DNA from 3 places in the Pseudomonas cavernicola genome. Region 1 is predicted to be linked to each of the others. Evidence: predicted binding sites of a transcription regulator. Region 1 holds the regulator's gene; each other region holds the start of a gene.
What was found. The regulator sigma-54, encoded in region 1, starts transcription at its own class of promoters, with help from an activator protein. The targets are predictions, from matches to a motif close to ANTGGCATNNANNTTGCTNT.
Positions count from the first base shown of each region.

Region 2: a site for sigma-54 is predicted at 2,589-2,608, ahead of D3879_RS17605 (flagellar basal body rod protein FlgF). Genes of this name have one in related genera too.
Region 3: a site for sigma-54 is predicted at 1,407-1,426, ahead of D3879_RS25370 (CmpA/NrtA family ABC transporter substrate-binding protein). Genes of this name have one in related genera too.

Region 1 covers NZ_QYUR01000002.1:91,548-96,302, reverse strand. The annotation lists gene D3879_RS00805 (HPr family phosphocarrier protein) at 49-321, opposite strand; gene rapZ (RNase adapter RapZ) at 341-1,195, opposite strand; gene ptsN (PTS IIA-like nitrogen regulatory protein PtsN) at 1,471-1,935, opposite strand; gene hpf (ribosome hibernation-promoting factor, HPF/YfiA family) at 1,951-2,259, opposite strand; gene D3879_RS00785 (RNA polymerase factor sigma-54) at 2,343-3,851, opposite strand; gene lptB (LPS export ABC transporter ATP-binding protein) at 3,997-4,722, opposite strand; gene lptA (lipopolysaccharide transport periplasmic protein LptA) at 4,722-4,755, opposite strand, start outside.
Region 2 covers NZ_QYUR01000006.1:326,871-331,625, reverse strand. The annotation lists gene flgC (flagellar basal body rod protein FlgC) at 1-205, shown strand, start outside; gene flgD (flagellar hook assembly protein FlgD) at 227-904, shown strand; gene D3879_RS17610 (flagellar hook protein FlgE) at 962-2,440, shown strand; gene D3879_RS17605 (flagellar basal body rod protein FlgF) at 2,661-3,401, shown strand; gene flgG (flagellar basal-body rod protein FlgG) at 3,714-4,499, shown strand; gene flgH (flagellar basal body L-ring protein FlgH) at 4,632-4,755, shown strand, end outside.
Region 3 covers NZ_QYUR01000008.1:754,249-759,003, reverse strand. The annotation lists gene D3879_RS25370 (CmpA/NrtA family ABC transporter substrate-binding protein) at 1-1,267, opposite strand, end outside; partial or broken gene D3879_RS25365 (exonuclease/endonuclease/phosphatase family protein) at 1,739-2,076, opposite strand; gene D3879_RS25360 (GNAT family N-acetyltransferase) at 2,023-2,583, shown strand; gene D3879_RS25355 (autotransporter assembly complex protein TamA) at 2,663-4,390, shown strand; gene D3879_RS25350 (translocation/assembly module TamB domain-containing protein) at 4,401-4,755, shown strand, end outside.

The DNA.
Region 1 (4,755 bases):
ACCTCTGGTGGGCATATCGCTTTAGCGATTTGTTCTCCAGAGGTTGAACTATTCGCCCTCGTCGAAGCGGTTATTGATCAATTCGATCAGCGCATTCAAGGCATCGTGATCCTGCTCACCTTCGGTGTGTAGGTGGATTGAGGTGCCTTTGCCGGCGGCCAGCATCATTACCGCCATGATGCTTTTGCCGTCCACGTAGCACTCTGGAGCACGACCGACGCGCACCTGGCAAGGAAAGCGCCCGGCCACGCCGACAAACTTGGCAGCCGCGCGCGCGTGTAGGCCAAGCTTGTTGATGATGGTGATTTCACAGGCAGGCATTGCTGCATAAATCCTTCTACTAAAGGTCGCGGTGGCGAACCTGGATATTCTTTAAGGGTTCTTTCAGCGCCTGGCCAAGTCGTTCGGCCAGATACACCGAGCGGTGATGCCCGCCAGTGCAACCAATGGCGATGGTGACATAGGCGCGGTTGCTCGCGGCGAAGCGCGGCAACCATTTTACTAAGTAGGCGAGGATGTCTTGGAACATCTCTTCGACATCCGGCTGAGCGGCTAGGTATTGCGCCACGGATGGCTCGAGCCCTGAGTGCTCGCGCAACTCCGGCTTCCAATACGGGTTGGGTAGGCAGCGTACATCGAAGACCAGATCCGCATCCACCGGCATGCCGCGCTTGAAGCCGAACGATTCGACCAGGAACGCGGTGCCCGGTTCCGGCTTATTCAGTAAACGCAGCTTGAGCGTGTCGCGCAGTTGGTAGAGGTTGAGATGCGTGGTGTCGATCTTCAGGTCGGCCAGATCGATGATCGGCCCGAGCAGAAGGCTTTCGTCGTGAATGGCTTCAGCCAGTGAGCGTTCGGCGGTGGTCAGTGGGTGGCGTCGACGGGTTTCGGAGAAGCGCTTGAGCAGGGTTTCTTCGTCTGCGTCGAGGTACAGCACATCGCATTGGATGTGCCGGGCGCGCACTTCGTCGAGCAATTCGGGAAAACGCTTGAGCTGGCTCGGCAGGTTGCGCGCATCAATCGACACGGCCACCAGCGGCTGCAGCAGCTCAGTGTGGAGCAGGGCGCGTTCCGCGAGTTCTGGGAGCAAGCCGGCCGGTAGGTTGTCGATGCAATAGAAGCCATTGTCCTCGAGGACATCGAGGGCGGTGCTCTTACCTGAGCCGGAGCGGCCGCTGACGATGATCAAGCGCATGACTAGGCTCTGTTGAGGTGACTTTGTTCGCCGCGTTGCCGCGCCAAAGCTCGCCAGGTTAGGCGCGGGATGCAGGCAATGGTCATTCCCTTGGCAAGTCCCGCAACGACGTATGGCGAGCTTTGACGCGCAACCCGAAGGGACGGGGCCGTCTTGTCGCAGGTCTGCGTTACTCGTCGTTTATTTGGAATGACCAAATTTCTCTCCTCGCGTCTTGTCCTGCGACAAGACGGCCTCCGTCGCGGCATGCAAAGTCACCTCAACAGAGCCTCCGCCTAGCGGCTGTTCTGCACGTCCACTACTACCTGGTACAGGCGGTCGCTGTTCTGGGCATGGCGCAGCTGTTCGCGTACGTCACTGCGGTCGAGCATGCTGGCGATCTGGCGCAAGAGCTCCAAGTGCTCATCGGTGGCGGCCTCTGGCACTAGCAGGACAAACAACAGATCTACTGGGGCACCGTCGATAGCGTCGAAGTCTACCGGGGCGTCGAGGCGTAGCAGAGCACTGATCGGCGATACGCAGCCAGGCAGACGGCAATGTGGAATGGCGATGCCATTGCCGAAACCGGTTGAGCCAAGCTTCTCGCGGGCGACCAGACTCTCGAAAATGTCTTGTCCATCCAGGTCGGGCAATTCGCGGGCGACCAGGTTGGCGATCTGTTCGAGGACACGTTTTTTGCTGCCTCCCGGCACGTTCACCAAGGAACGGCCGGGGGTCAGTATATTTTCAAGTCGAATCATGGGTAGGGGATGGTGTCAGCGCGCCGGGGCGCCTTGCAGGCGACCCTGCTGCTTTTCCTTGTGCTTGATAAGTTGGCGGTTGACCTTATCGGTGAGTAGATCGATAGCCGCGTACATGTCGTCATGTTCGGCGCGGGCGACGACTTCGCCGCCCGCGATGTGCAGGGTCGCTTCGATTTTCTGTTTGAGCTTCTCGACCTCCATGGTGACCTGCACGTTGGTGATTTTTCCGAAGTGGCGCTCAACCCGTTCGAGTTTCTCGACGATGTAGGCGCGTAGGGCGTCGGTCACATCCAGTTGGTGTCCACTGATGTTGACTTGCATACCGCTTTCTCCTTATTGCCGTGTGTAAGAGACAGGCTAACGGGCCTGCCACCGGAACACTTTGGCTTGGATCAGTGCAGCCGTTACATCAGTCGCTTGCGTTCACTGGAAGGCGCTATCCCGAGGGATTCGCGGTATTTGGCGACTGTGCGACGGGCCACCTGAATGCCCTGTGCTTCCAGTAAACCAGCGATCTTGCTGTCACTCAACGGCTTTTTCGCATTTTCCGCTGCAACCAGTTTTTTGATGATCGCGCGGATTGCGGTAGACGAGCACTCACCGCCTTCGGAGGTGCTGACGTGGCTGGAGAAGAAGTATTTCAGCTCGTAAATGCCGCGCGGTGTGTGCATGAATTTTTGCGTGGTCACGCGCGAGATGGTCGACTCGTGCATGCCCACGGCTTCGGCGATGTCGTGCAGGACCAAAGGCTTCATCGCCTCGTCGCCATAATCGAGGAAGCCGCGTTGGTGCTCGACGATCTGCGTGGCGACCTTCATCAGGGTTTCGTTGCGACTCTGTAGGCTCTTGATGAACCAGCGAGCCTCTTGCAGTTGATTGCGCATGAAGGTGTTATCGGCGCTGGAGTCGGCGCGGCGCACGAAGCCTGCGTATTGCGGGTTGACCCGCAGGCGCGGCATGGCTTCCTGATTCAGCTCTACCAACCAGCGTTCGTTGTGCTTGCGCACAATGACGTCGGGTACCACGTATTCCGGTTCGCTGGCTTCGATCTGTGAGCCGGGGCGCGGGTTGAGGCTTTGAATCAGCTCGATCACTTGGCGCAGTTCGTCTTCCTTGAGCTTCATGCGGCGCATCAACTGGCTGTAATCGCGGCTGCCGAGCAAGTCCAAGTAGTCGCCTGCAAGGCGCTGGGCTTCGTTCAGCCAAAGCGTCTTGGCTGGTAGCTGGCGCAGTTGCAGCAGTAGGCATTCGCGCAAGTCGCGGGCGGCGATGCCGGCGGGCTCGAACTGCTGGATGCGATGCAGCACCGCTTCTACTTCGTCCAGCTCGATATCCAGTTCGGGGTCGAAGGCTTCGAGCACCTCTTCCAGGGTCTCTTCCAGGTAGCCTTGATTGTTGATGCAGTCGATCAGGGTGGCGGCGATCAAGCGATCCTTATCGGACATCGGGGCCAGATTGAGCTGCCAGAGCAGGTGGCTTTGTAGGCTCTCGCCGGCCGAGGTGCGAGTGGTGAAGTCCCACTCATCATCATCGTTGCTGGGCAGGCTGCTGGCGCTGGTCTGGTAGATGTCTTCCCAGGCGGTATCGACTGGGAGTTCATTGGGGATGCGCTCGTTCCATTCGCCTTCTTCCAGGTTGTCGACCGTAGGGGCAGACTCCTGATAGCTGGTTTCCTGGTAGGACTCTTCCTGGTTGGGCGCGGGCGGGGCGCTCTCCGCGCCATCGGCCAAAGGGTCGGTGTTGTCGAAATCGTCGCCATCTTCCTGGCGCTCGAGCATCGGATTCGACTCCAAGGCCTCCTGAATCTCTTGCTGCAGATCCAAGGTAGACAGTTGGAGAAGACGGATGGCTTGTTGCAGCTGCGGTGTCATCGTCAGCTGCTGGCCCATTTTAAGGACTAGCGATGGTTTCATGGAGGGGGCTTAGGACCTTATTCGCCGGCGCACGTGCGCTATCCACTACAGGGCGCCAAAGCGCCACCAGGAAGCAAATTATATGCCTGACCTTGAGGGGTTTGCCTAGCCCTCGAACGCTTTCTGTAGTGCATGGCTACGCGAACTACAGGCGGAACTCGTGGCCCAGGTAGACTTCTTTCACCAACTGGTTGGCCAGGATGGTCTCGGCATCGCCTTCGGCGATCAATTGACCGTCGTTGACGATGTAGGCGGTTTCGCAAATATCCAGGGTTTCGCGCACGTTGTGATCGGTGATCAAAACGCCAATGCCCTTGGCCTTGAGGTGGTGGATGATTTGCTTGATATCGCCGACCGAGATTGGGTCAACGCCGGCAAAGGGCTCATCGAGCAGGATGAACTTGGGTGCGGTGGCTAGGGCGCGGGCGATCTCCACGCGGCGGCGTTCGCCGCCAGACAGGCTCATGCCGAGGCTGTCGCGAATGTGGCTGATATGGAATTCCTGTAACAGGGTTTCCAGGGCCTGGCGGCGGCCGGCACGATCGAGATCCTTGCGTGTCTCCAGGATCGCCATGATGTTGTCGGCGACCGGCAGCTTGCGGAAAATCGAGGCTTCTTGCGGCAGATAACCAATGCCGGCGCGGGCGCGGCCGTGCATGGGCAGGTGGGTGACGTCCTGCTGGTCGATCAGTACGCGGCCTTGGTCGGCGTTAACCAGGCCGACAATCATGTAGAAGCAAGTGGTTTTGCCGGCGCCGTTCGGGCCCAGCAGACCGACGATCTGCCCGCTTTCAATCGACAGGCTGACATCGCGCACGACTTGGCGGCCCTTGTAGCTCTTGGCCAGGTGTTGAGCTTTCAGGATGGCCATTACTGCGCCTGCTGTTCGGCTGGTTTGTTTTTC
Region 2 (4,755 bases), on a different contig from region 1:
GGTCGAGGATCAGGGCAGCCTGACTCCGCGCTATGAGCCGAATCACCCGGCGGCGGATGCCAATGGTTATGTCTACTACCCCAACGTCAACGTGGTCGAGGAAATGGCCGACATGATTTCCGCCAGTCGGGCCTTTCAGACCAACACCGAAATGATGAACACCGCCAAGCAGATGATGCAGAAAGTCCTGACCCTGGGTCAGTGAGCTGCCAACGAGGGATGAAGCATGAGCATCGATAGCACTAGCGCCGCCGGCTCGCTACTTGATCAGTATCAGATCAAGACTGAGACGAAGAGCAGCAAGGATCTCGGTAAGAACGAGTTTCTGAACTTGCTGGTCGCTCAGTTGAACAACCAAGACCCGCTGGCGCCGCAAGAGAATGGCGCGTTCATCGCCCAGTTGGCGCAATTCAGTCAGGTGGAGGGGATTGAGAAGTTGAACACCAGCATGGGTTCGCTGGTCTCCGGTTATCAGTCTTCGCAAGCGTTGCAGGCGTCCTCCTTGGTCGGGCGCAAGGTGATAGTGCCGAGCGAGAAGGCGGTGGTGGATACCAGCGAAACCTTTAAAGCCAGCCTAGTGCTGCCACAGTCAAGCAGCAACGTGTACGTCAACATCTACGACAGCGCAGGCGCTGTGGTGAACCGGGTCAGCATGGGCGAGCAGGCCGCCGGCAATGTCAGCTTCATGTGGGACGGCAAGGACTCCAGCGGCAAGGTGGCGCCACCCGGTACTTACAAGTTCGAAGCGCAAGCGGTCTTCGGTACTGAAACCAAGGGGCTATACACCCTGCTGCCGGCTAACGTCGACAGCGTCACCCTGGGGCAGAACGGTGGTGAGTTGATGCTCAATCTGGCGGGGCTCGGCAGCATTGGGCTCTCCCAGGTTCAGGTCATCGGCCAGTAATTACAGTCAGCAACTTCTACGTTGTAATCGCCGGCTGTACCGGCAAAGGAGTATTCCATGGCGTTCAATATTGGCCTTAGCGGCTTGCGGGCAGCGACTAGCGACCTCAACGTCACCGGTAACAACATCGCCAACGCTGGTACTGCTGGTTTCAAGCAGTCGCGTGCGGAGTTTGCCGACGTGTATGCCGCATCGGTGCTTGGTTCAGGCTCCAACGCGCAGGGCAGTGGCGTGCTGCTGGCGAATGTGTCGCAGCTGTATAACCAAGGCAACATCAACTACACGCAGAACGCTCTGGATCTGGCTATCAACGGCAATGGCTTCTTCGTCACCAGTAACAATGGCGATGTCGGCTATACCCGGGCCGGTTACTTCGGTACGGATCGCGATGGTTTTGTCGTCAACAACTTCGGCTATCGCCTGCAGGGCAATGCCGTGGATGCCAATGGCAATGTGCAGAGCGGTGTGGTTGGTGACCTGAAGATCGAGACGGCGAGTCAGGCGCCCAAGGCCAGTAGCAAGCTGGATCAGAACTTCAACCTGAACTCGACGCTGGTGTCGCCGAAAACCTGGCAAGCCAGCTATGACGCCGAATACAACCGTTGGCTGAATGATCCGGTCAACGGCGTAGTTGACCCGGCCAACCCGACTGGGGCTCAGCAGGCGGCTGCGGCGACCTCTGCTGCATCAGTCGCGGACGCCACCTTCAACCCCAGCGACCCGACCACCTATAACTCGTCCACCTCGGTGAACATCTACGACACGCAGGGCAATGCCCATGTGTTGACCCAGTACTTCGTCAAGACCGGCGCCAATGACTGGGACATGAAGATGCTGGTCGACGGCCGTAATCCGGCCGACCCCGGCTCCACCACACCCTATGCTCTCGGTTTGAGTTTCAACTCCACCGGCCAGTTGCAAAGCGTTAGCGATGAGAATGCCACTCCGGGCCTGGTGACCATTGGCGCCGACATGACGGTGACCATCAATGCCGCCAGCGGCAATCCGCCGACTCCCGGCAGCGGCTGGATTCCGGCCATCTCCGACAATGGCAAGCCACCGGTGTGGAACTGGAACGGAGCCCAGGCCAATGCGGGCGGCATCGCCTTCGACTTCTCCGACGCTACCCAGTTCTCCAGCGCCTTTGCGGTCAACAGCGTCAGCCAGGATGGTTACACCACCGGGCAATTGTCCGGTCTGGAAATTGACGATACCGGGGTGATCTTCGCCCGCTACACCAACGGTCAGTCCAAGGTGCAGGGGCAGATCGTATTGGCCAACTTCGCCAACGTGCAGGGCCTGACCCCGGTGGGTAAGACCGGCTGGGTGCAGTCGTTCGAGTCGGGTGAGCCGGTGGTGGGTACGCCGCGTACCGGCACCATGGGTGCGCTGCAGGCTGGCGCATTGGAAGACTCCAACGTCGAGTTGTCGGACCAGTTGGTGAACCTGATCGTCGCCCAGCGCAACTACCAAGCCAACGCCAAGACCATCGAGACTGAGAGTGCGATCACTCAAACCATCATCAATCTGCGATGAGTCGCGTCTTGCCGCCTGAGAAATAGGTCGGCAAGCGCTTTGCCGCTGGCGGCAGCCACTCGCCGCCAGCGCTATTTTAAGACCCCGAAAGGGGTTTTTTTGTTTTTAAAATTTGTTTTATATCAATTGCTTACTGTTTTTATTCGAGAGTGGCATAGCGCTTGCTTTGTAGCTGGTAACAGAGCAGCGGGCGGCAAGCGCCACCCCTCGGAGAATGACCATGGACAAGATGCTGTACGTCTCCATGACCGGAGCCAGCCAGAACACCCTGGCCCAGCGTGCGCACGCCAACAACTTGGCGAATATCTCGACTAACGGCTTTCGTCGCGACTTCGAGCAGGCGCGCTCGATGCAGGTGTTCGGTGAAAGTTTCCCGTCACGGGTCTACGCCATGAGCGAGCGCCCAGGCACCGACTTCACCCCCGGCACCTTGCAGGAAACCGGTTACGGCATGGACGTAGCCATCAGTGGCGATGGCTGGCTGGCGGTGCAGGCGCCGGACGGTGGCGAGGCTTATGTACGGACCGCCAGCCTGAAGATCGATGCCCTCGGTCAGCTGCGTGCCGGCAATGGTTTGCCGGTGATGGGCAATGGCGGTCCGATTGCCGTGCCACCGGAGCAAAAGGTCGAGATCGGTCAGGACGGCACCATCACCGTTCGGGCCTTGGGCGAGGCGCCCAATGTCTTGGCTGAGGTGGATCGCCTCAAGCTGGTCAACCCGGATCTCAAGCAAATGGAGAAGGGCGCCGACGGCATGATCCGCTTCAAGGGCCAAGGCCCCGTGCAAGCCGATACCAATGTCCGGGTGACTTCCGGCTTTCTGGAAACCAGCAACGTGAATGCCGTGGAGGAGATGACCGCGATCCTCTCCTTGTCCCGCCAATTTGAACTGCAAGTGAAGATGATGCGCACTGCCGAGGACGATGCGTCGGCCATGGCGCGTGTTTTGCAACTCAGCTAGGGCGTGTCGTCAATTATTTGCCTGTTGCGCCGGAGCCTGCTTTTACGCAGAGCAAGGCATGAGGAGAGAGATTTGGCTATTCCAAATGAGCGACGAATAACGCAGCGCTGCGTAAAAGCAGGCCCGTCCCTTCGGGTTGCGCCTGAAAATCGGCCATGCGGCGTTGCAGGACTTGCCAATGGAATGACCATTGGCTGCGGCCCGCGCCTTGCCTGGCCGATTTTCAGGCGGCAACGCAATCTGGCAAATAATTGACGACACGCCCTTTCCAGCACGTGGCCGCCGTGAAACCGGCGCCCGAGGAGAATGACCATGCTACCGGCTCTGTGGGTCAGTAAAACCGGTTTGTCCGCCCAGGACATGAACCTGACCACGATTTCCAACAACCTGGCCAACGTTTCGACCACTGGCTTCAAACGTGATCGCGCGGAGTTTGAGGATCTGCTGTATCAGATCCGCCGGCAGCCGGGTGGCCAGACCAGCCAGGACAGCCAACTGCCGTCTGGCCTGCAGCTGGGTACCGGTGTGCGCATTGTCGGTACGCAGAAGATCTTCACCGCCGGCAGCCTACAGACCACCGAGCAGCCGCTGGATATGGCGATCAACGGCCGTGGCTTCTTTCAGGTGTTGATGCCCGATGGCACGGTTTCCTACACCCGTGATGGCAGCTTCCATCTGAATTCCGACGGCCAGCTGGTGACCGCCAATGGTTTTGCCTTGGAGCCGGCCATTGTCCTGCCGAACGAAGTGAAGTCGTTCACTGTGGGTGAAGACGGTACGGTCTCGGTCACCACCACTGGCAACCCGCAGCCGCAGATCCTCGGCAACATCCAGACCGCTGACTTCATCAACCCGGCTGGCCTGGAAGCGATTGGCGGCAACATGTTTTTGGAAACCGCCGCCAGCGGCACGCCACAGGTCGGCACCCCGGGCATAACCGGCCTGGGCACGGTGCAGCAGAACACCCTGGAAAACTCCAACGTCAGCGTGGTCGAGGAACTGGTGAACATGATCACCACGCAGCGCGCCTATGAGATGAACTCCAAAGTCATCTCCACCGCTGACCAGATGCTCGCTTTCGTTTCGCAGAACTTATAACCGTAGGGTGGGTTAGCCGCATCGCGGCGTAACCCACCATCGGTGCCGATAGGCATCGCCAAACAGTGGGTTACGGCCTATGGCCTAACCCACCCTACGCAACTCGCAACAGAGCGCCGTGAGGTAGTAGTTATGAACCGGCTTATTCTTATCCCGCTGCTTGGCATCGCCGCCCTGAGTGGTTGCGTGTCGCCGCCGCCAAAGCCGAATGACCCCTATTACTCCCCGGTGTTGCCGCGTACTCCGTTACCTGCGG
Region 3 (4,755 bases), on a different contig from region 1:
AGGACTGGACATAAGCGGCAGGGTTGGAACCGTCCCAGACCTTGCCGTCAAGCAGGGTGCTGGAACGCATGACGCTGCTCGGCAGTGGCAGGTGCAGGGCGCTGGCCGCTTCGCTAAACAGCGCGGTCTGGTTGATTTTGCCGGCGATGGCGGCATAGTCCGGGTCTTCCTTGATCAGGCCCCAGCGGCGGAACTGGGTCATGAACCACATGCCGTCGGAGTGGTAGGGGTAGTTGACCGTGCCGCCCTTGCAGAAGGCCATGGCGTGTTTGTCCTGCCAGCTGTTGCCGAGACCGTCTTCGTAGTTGCCGAGAAAGCGTTGCTCGATCACGTCCACCGGAGCGTTGACGTAGGCCTTGCCGGCGATCAGCTTGGCGGTGCTTTTCTTGTTTTCCGCGCTGGCTTCGATAAAACGGCTGGCGTCGAGGATGGCCATGATCAGGGCCCGTGCGGTATTGGGGTTTTGCTCGATAAAGGCGCGGGTGGCGCCGAGGACTTTTTCCGGGTGATCCGGCCAGATCTGCTGGGTGGTGGTGGCGGTAAAACCGATCTTGTCGAAGATCGCCCGTGCGCCCCAGGGCTCGCCCACGCAAAAGCCGTCCATATTGCCGACGCGCATATTGGCGACCATCTGTGGTGGCGGCACGGTGATGGTTTTCACGTCCGATAGGGGGTTGATGCCCTGGCTGGCCAGCCAGTAATACAACCACATGGCGTGGGTGCCGGTAGGGAAGGTCTGGGCGAACGTCAGCGGCGCGCCGCCTTTTTTCACGTGGGCGGCCAGCTGCTCGCCGTTGGTCACGCCGGCTTCTTTCAGCTGTTTGGAGAGGGTGATGGCTTGGCCGTTCTGGTTCAGGCCCATCAGCACGGCCATGTCGGTCTGCGGCCCGGCAACGCCCAGTTGCGCGCCGTACATCATGCCGTACAGCACGTGGGCAGCATCCAACTCGCCGGTATTGAGCTTGTCGCGCACGCCGGCCCAGGAGGCTTCCTTGCTCGGGGTGATGCTCAAGCCGTATTTTTCGCCAAAACCCTGGGTGGCGGCGACGATCAGCGAGGCGCAGTCGGTCAGCGGGATAAAGCCGACCTTCAGCGCGGCTTTTTCCGGGGCGTCGGAGCCGGCGGCCCAGGCGGCGCTGCGCATAAAGCTGGGCGCGGACAGGCCCAGGGCGGCAATCCCTCCGAGGGTGCCGGCGGCGGCGATGGATTTTTTCAAGAAATGGCGACGGCTGTTGTTCAGCGGGTCATTCGAATCACGATCAGACATGGTGTTTTCCTTTCAAGAGTGCAAAACAAAAACGGCGCCGCCAGATAGCTCCCAAAACGAGAGTCATCCAGCGGACGCCGTTGTCCGTGATCCGCGGCCCACCGCCGTTGGTGTGCTGCGCAAGAATCTTGAAAAAGGAATTGCAAGGGGCTTGCCAAGTTGCCCTAGGGCTCGGCCAGGACTGCAGTTTTAGGCACTGAATCCGATTTGAAGTAAAATCTAGAATAGGATTTTGTATGTTTTAAATCATGTACTTACAGCAAGTATGTAATCTTGATTATTTCTCTGGATGCCACCCAGGCCGCAGCGCCACTTGCTTGGTTTTTTGCATCATGGCGGAGCGGTGATGGTCGTTGGTCGCCCTAATCGCGGGCATAGCAGGCTGGGTGAAAACTACTGCTCTCGGTTATCCGGCCAGTAAAGGTGTGCGGCGGGTTACGGCTTTGGCTAACCCGCCCTACGAACTGGGCTTCAGCTCAGCTCCAGCCAGATCGGCGCATGGTCGGAAGGTTTTTCCATGGCGCGCAGGTCGTAGTCCACGCCGGCGGCTTTGATCCGCGACTGGAGAGCATTGGAGGTCAGGATCACATCGATACGCAGGCCGCGCTTGGGCTCGTCTTCGAAGCCCCGGCTGCGGTAGTCGAACCAGCTGAAACGGTGCCCCAGATAAAGCGCCGTTGCGCATCTTCCTCATCGCCGGGAAAGCCTTTATGCAAGGCCAGCGGGGTTTGGCGCGAGAGTAGGGCGACGCCGTAGTGGCCTTTCTGTCCGTGGTAATGCACCTGGTAACCGAGGGCCTCGACGTCGGCCAGCGCGTGCGGTCCACCATGCGCGAACTGGTGCAACAGCATTTCGCCGAAGAACTGCCGACCATCGGTCTGTTGATTAATGATCGTCTGGTGGCCCTCGCGCTGATTGCGCCACCACAACGGCGGTTGGACATCACCGAAAGCTGGGGCTGGCGGTTGCGCATGCTGCTGACTACCGGTGTGCGCTGCACCAAGCGCTATCTGGAGTATCACCACGCGGTGCTTGCCTGCCTGCCGCCGGGGCCGTATCACGTGCTGCCACTGCTGGGGGTGCACCCGGAGTTTCAGGGTAAACACCTTGGCGAGCAGTTACTCGAAGCGCTGCACAACTGGTGCGCCGAGGATGCCGGCTCGCAAGGCGTGGTGCTGGATACCGGCAATCCGCGCTACCTGGAGTTCTACAAGCGCCAGGGTTACGAGGAGATCGGTGAGGTGGCGGTTGGACCGATCATCGAGCACGTGTTCTTTCATCCCAACCCGCAACCAGCCGTGCCGGCCGGTGCCTGAATGCTCCTCTGGGGGCTGAAGAGTCCCTTGCCAGACAGGCTCCTGGAATGCGGCTCGGCTCGTGTTAGCATCCGCGGCTATGAATTTTCAAGGAAAGATCTGGCTGTCGATTGCGCTCCTGGCCATCAGCTCGGCAGCCCTGGCGCAAAGCCAGCTGGACGTGCGGATCAAACCGGCCAATTCGACGCTTAAAGCCAACGTTGAAGGTTATGTCGGTGGCGTCGGCGACCGCGATGAGGCTGCCTTGCAGCGTTTTCGACGTGGGGCCGAGGTGCAGGCTCGTAAGGCCGCAGAGGCGCTGGGTTATTACCAGGCGCAGATCGACAGCGAAGTCAAAACCGGCAGGAACCTGAGCTTGATCATTTCGATCACGCCGGGTGAGCCCGTGCACCTGCGCAATGTCACCGTGCGTATTGATGGGCCGGCGGCTCAGCTCAAGACTTTTCGTCTACCCAAGAGCACGCAACTGAAACCGGGTGCGGTGCTCAACCACGGTAGCTATGAAGATGCCAAACGGCTGATCCAGAATCAGGCCTCGCGCTACGGTTTCTTCAGTGGTCGTTTCAGCAGCCAGCGCCTGGCTATCGACCCAGAGGGGGGCGTGGCGGACATTGAGCTGATCTATGACAGCGGCCCGCGTTACGTGCTGGGCCCGGTCAAGTTCGCCGGTGATGCGCCTTTCGATGAAGAGTTGCTGCAGCGCATGGTGCCGTTCAAAGCTAATACCGCCTACGACTCCGAGTTGATCGCCGAGCTTTATCAGAGCCTGCAAGGCAGCGGTTATTTCGAAACGGTGCGGGTAGACGCCGCGCCCGCTCAGGCGCTCAACCAGCAAATTCCCGTACAGGTGCAACTAAGCACGCGCAAGCCGTGGACCATGGGGCTTGGCTTGGGCTTTTCCACGGACGTCGGTCCGCGTGGCAAGGCTAACTGGACGCGGCACTGGGCCAACCCACAAGGCCACAGTTACGGTACGGAAATGGAGCTGTCGGCACCGCGGCAAAGCATCGGCCTGTGGTATGACATTCCCCTCGATCCGCCGCTGACTGACAAGCTGCGCTTCGCCGGCGGCTATCAATATGAAGAGTTCGCCGATACCGACAGCCTCAGCCGACTCCTTACCGTTGGCCCGGAATGGCACAGCAAACTCGACAGCGGCTGGCAGCAGGTGCTCTCGTTGAAATTTCAGCGTGAGGAATACCGTTTAGGCGATGACAACGGCTTGAGCAACTTGCTGATGCCCGGTGTCAGCTACGCCTATCTCCAGAGTGACAATCAGATCGATCCGCACAACGGCTACCGCTTGCAATTCGACGCCTCGGCGGCCAAGGAGGGGCTGCTCTCCGACGCCAACCTGTTGTATGGCACGGCCATGCTCAAGGGCCTGACCACCCTTTGGCAGAACCATCGCTTGCTCGGCCGCCTGCAACTGGGCGGTACGGCAACCGATGACTACGGCTCAATTCCACCCTCTTTGCGTTTCTTTGCCGGCGGCGACCAAAGCGTGCGGGGCTATGACTATCAGACGCTCTCGCCGGAAAACTCGGAGGGTGACCGCATTGGCGGGCGTTATGTGTTCGCCGGCAGCCTTGAGTATCAATACTCGATTGCCGAACGCTGGCGAGTGGCCGCTTTCGTCGATCAGGGCAACGCCTTCCGCTCGTTGGAGTTTCCTACCTTGAAAACCGGCGTCGGCCTGGGCATCCGCTGGGTCTCGCCGGTCGGGCCGCTGCGCCTCGATCTGGCGCATGCGCTGGATGATGACGGCGGCATACGCTTGCACTTCTCCATGGGGCCAGAGCTATGAGACAAGAGCTATGAGGCTTGGGCTGAAAGCCGTTGCCTGGGCGCTGCTCGGCGGTCTGGCGCTGCTGTTACTGGTGCTGACCAGCGTTCTTGCTACGACCTCTGGCAGCCGCTGGGTTCTGGGCTTGGTGCCAGGCTTGCAGGTGGAGAATTTTTCCGGGCATCTGGGCGGGCGCTGGAGCGCCGATCGACTGATCTGGCAGCAAGAGGCGGATCGCGTCGAGGTGAAAGCGCCGCGCTTCGAGTGGTCGCCGCTGTGTCTGGCCAAGCTGACGCTGTGCCTCGACCAGGTTGTGGCCGAACAGGTGCTGCTCGAGTTTGCGCCCAGTACCGAAGAAAGCAGCGAGCCACTGAGCTTGCCAGACC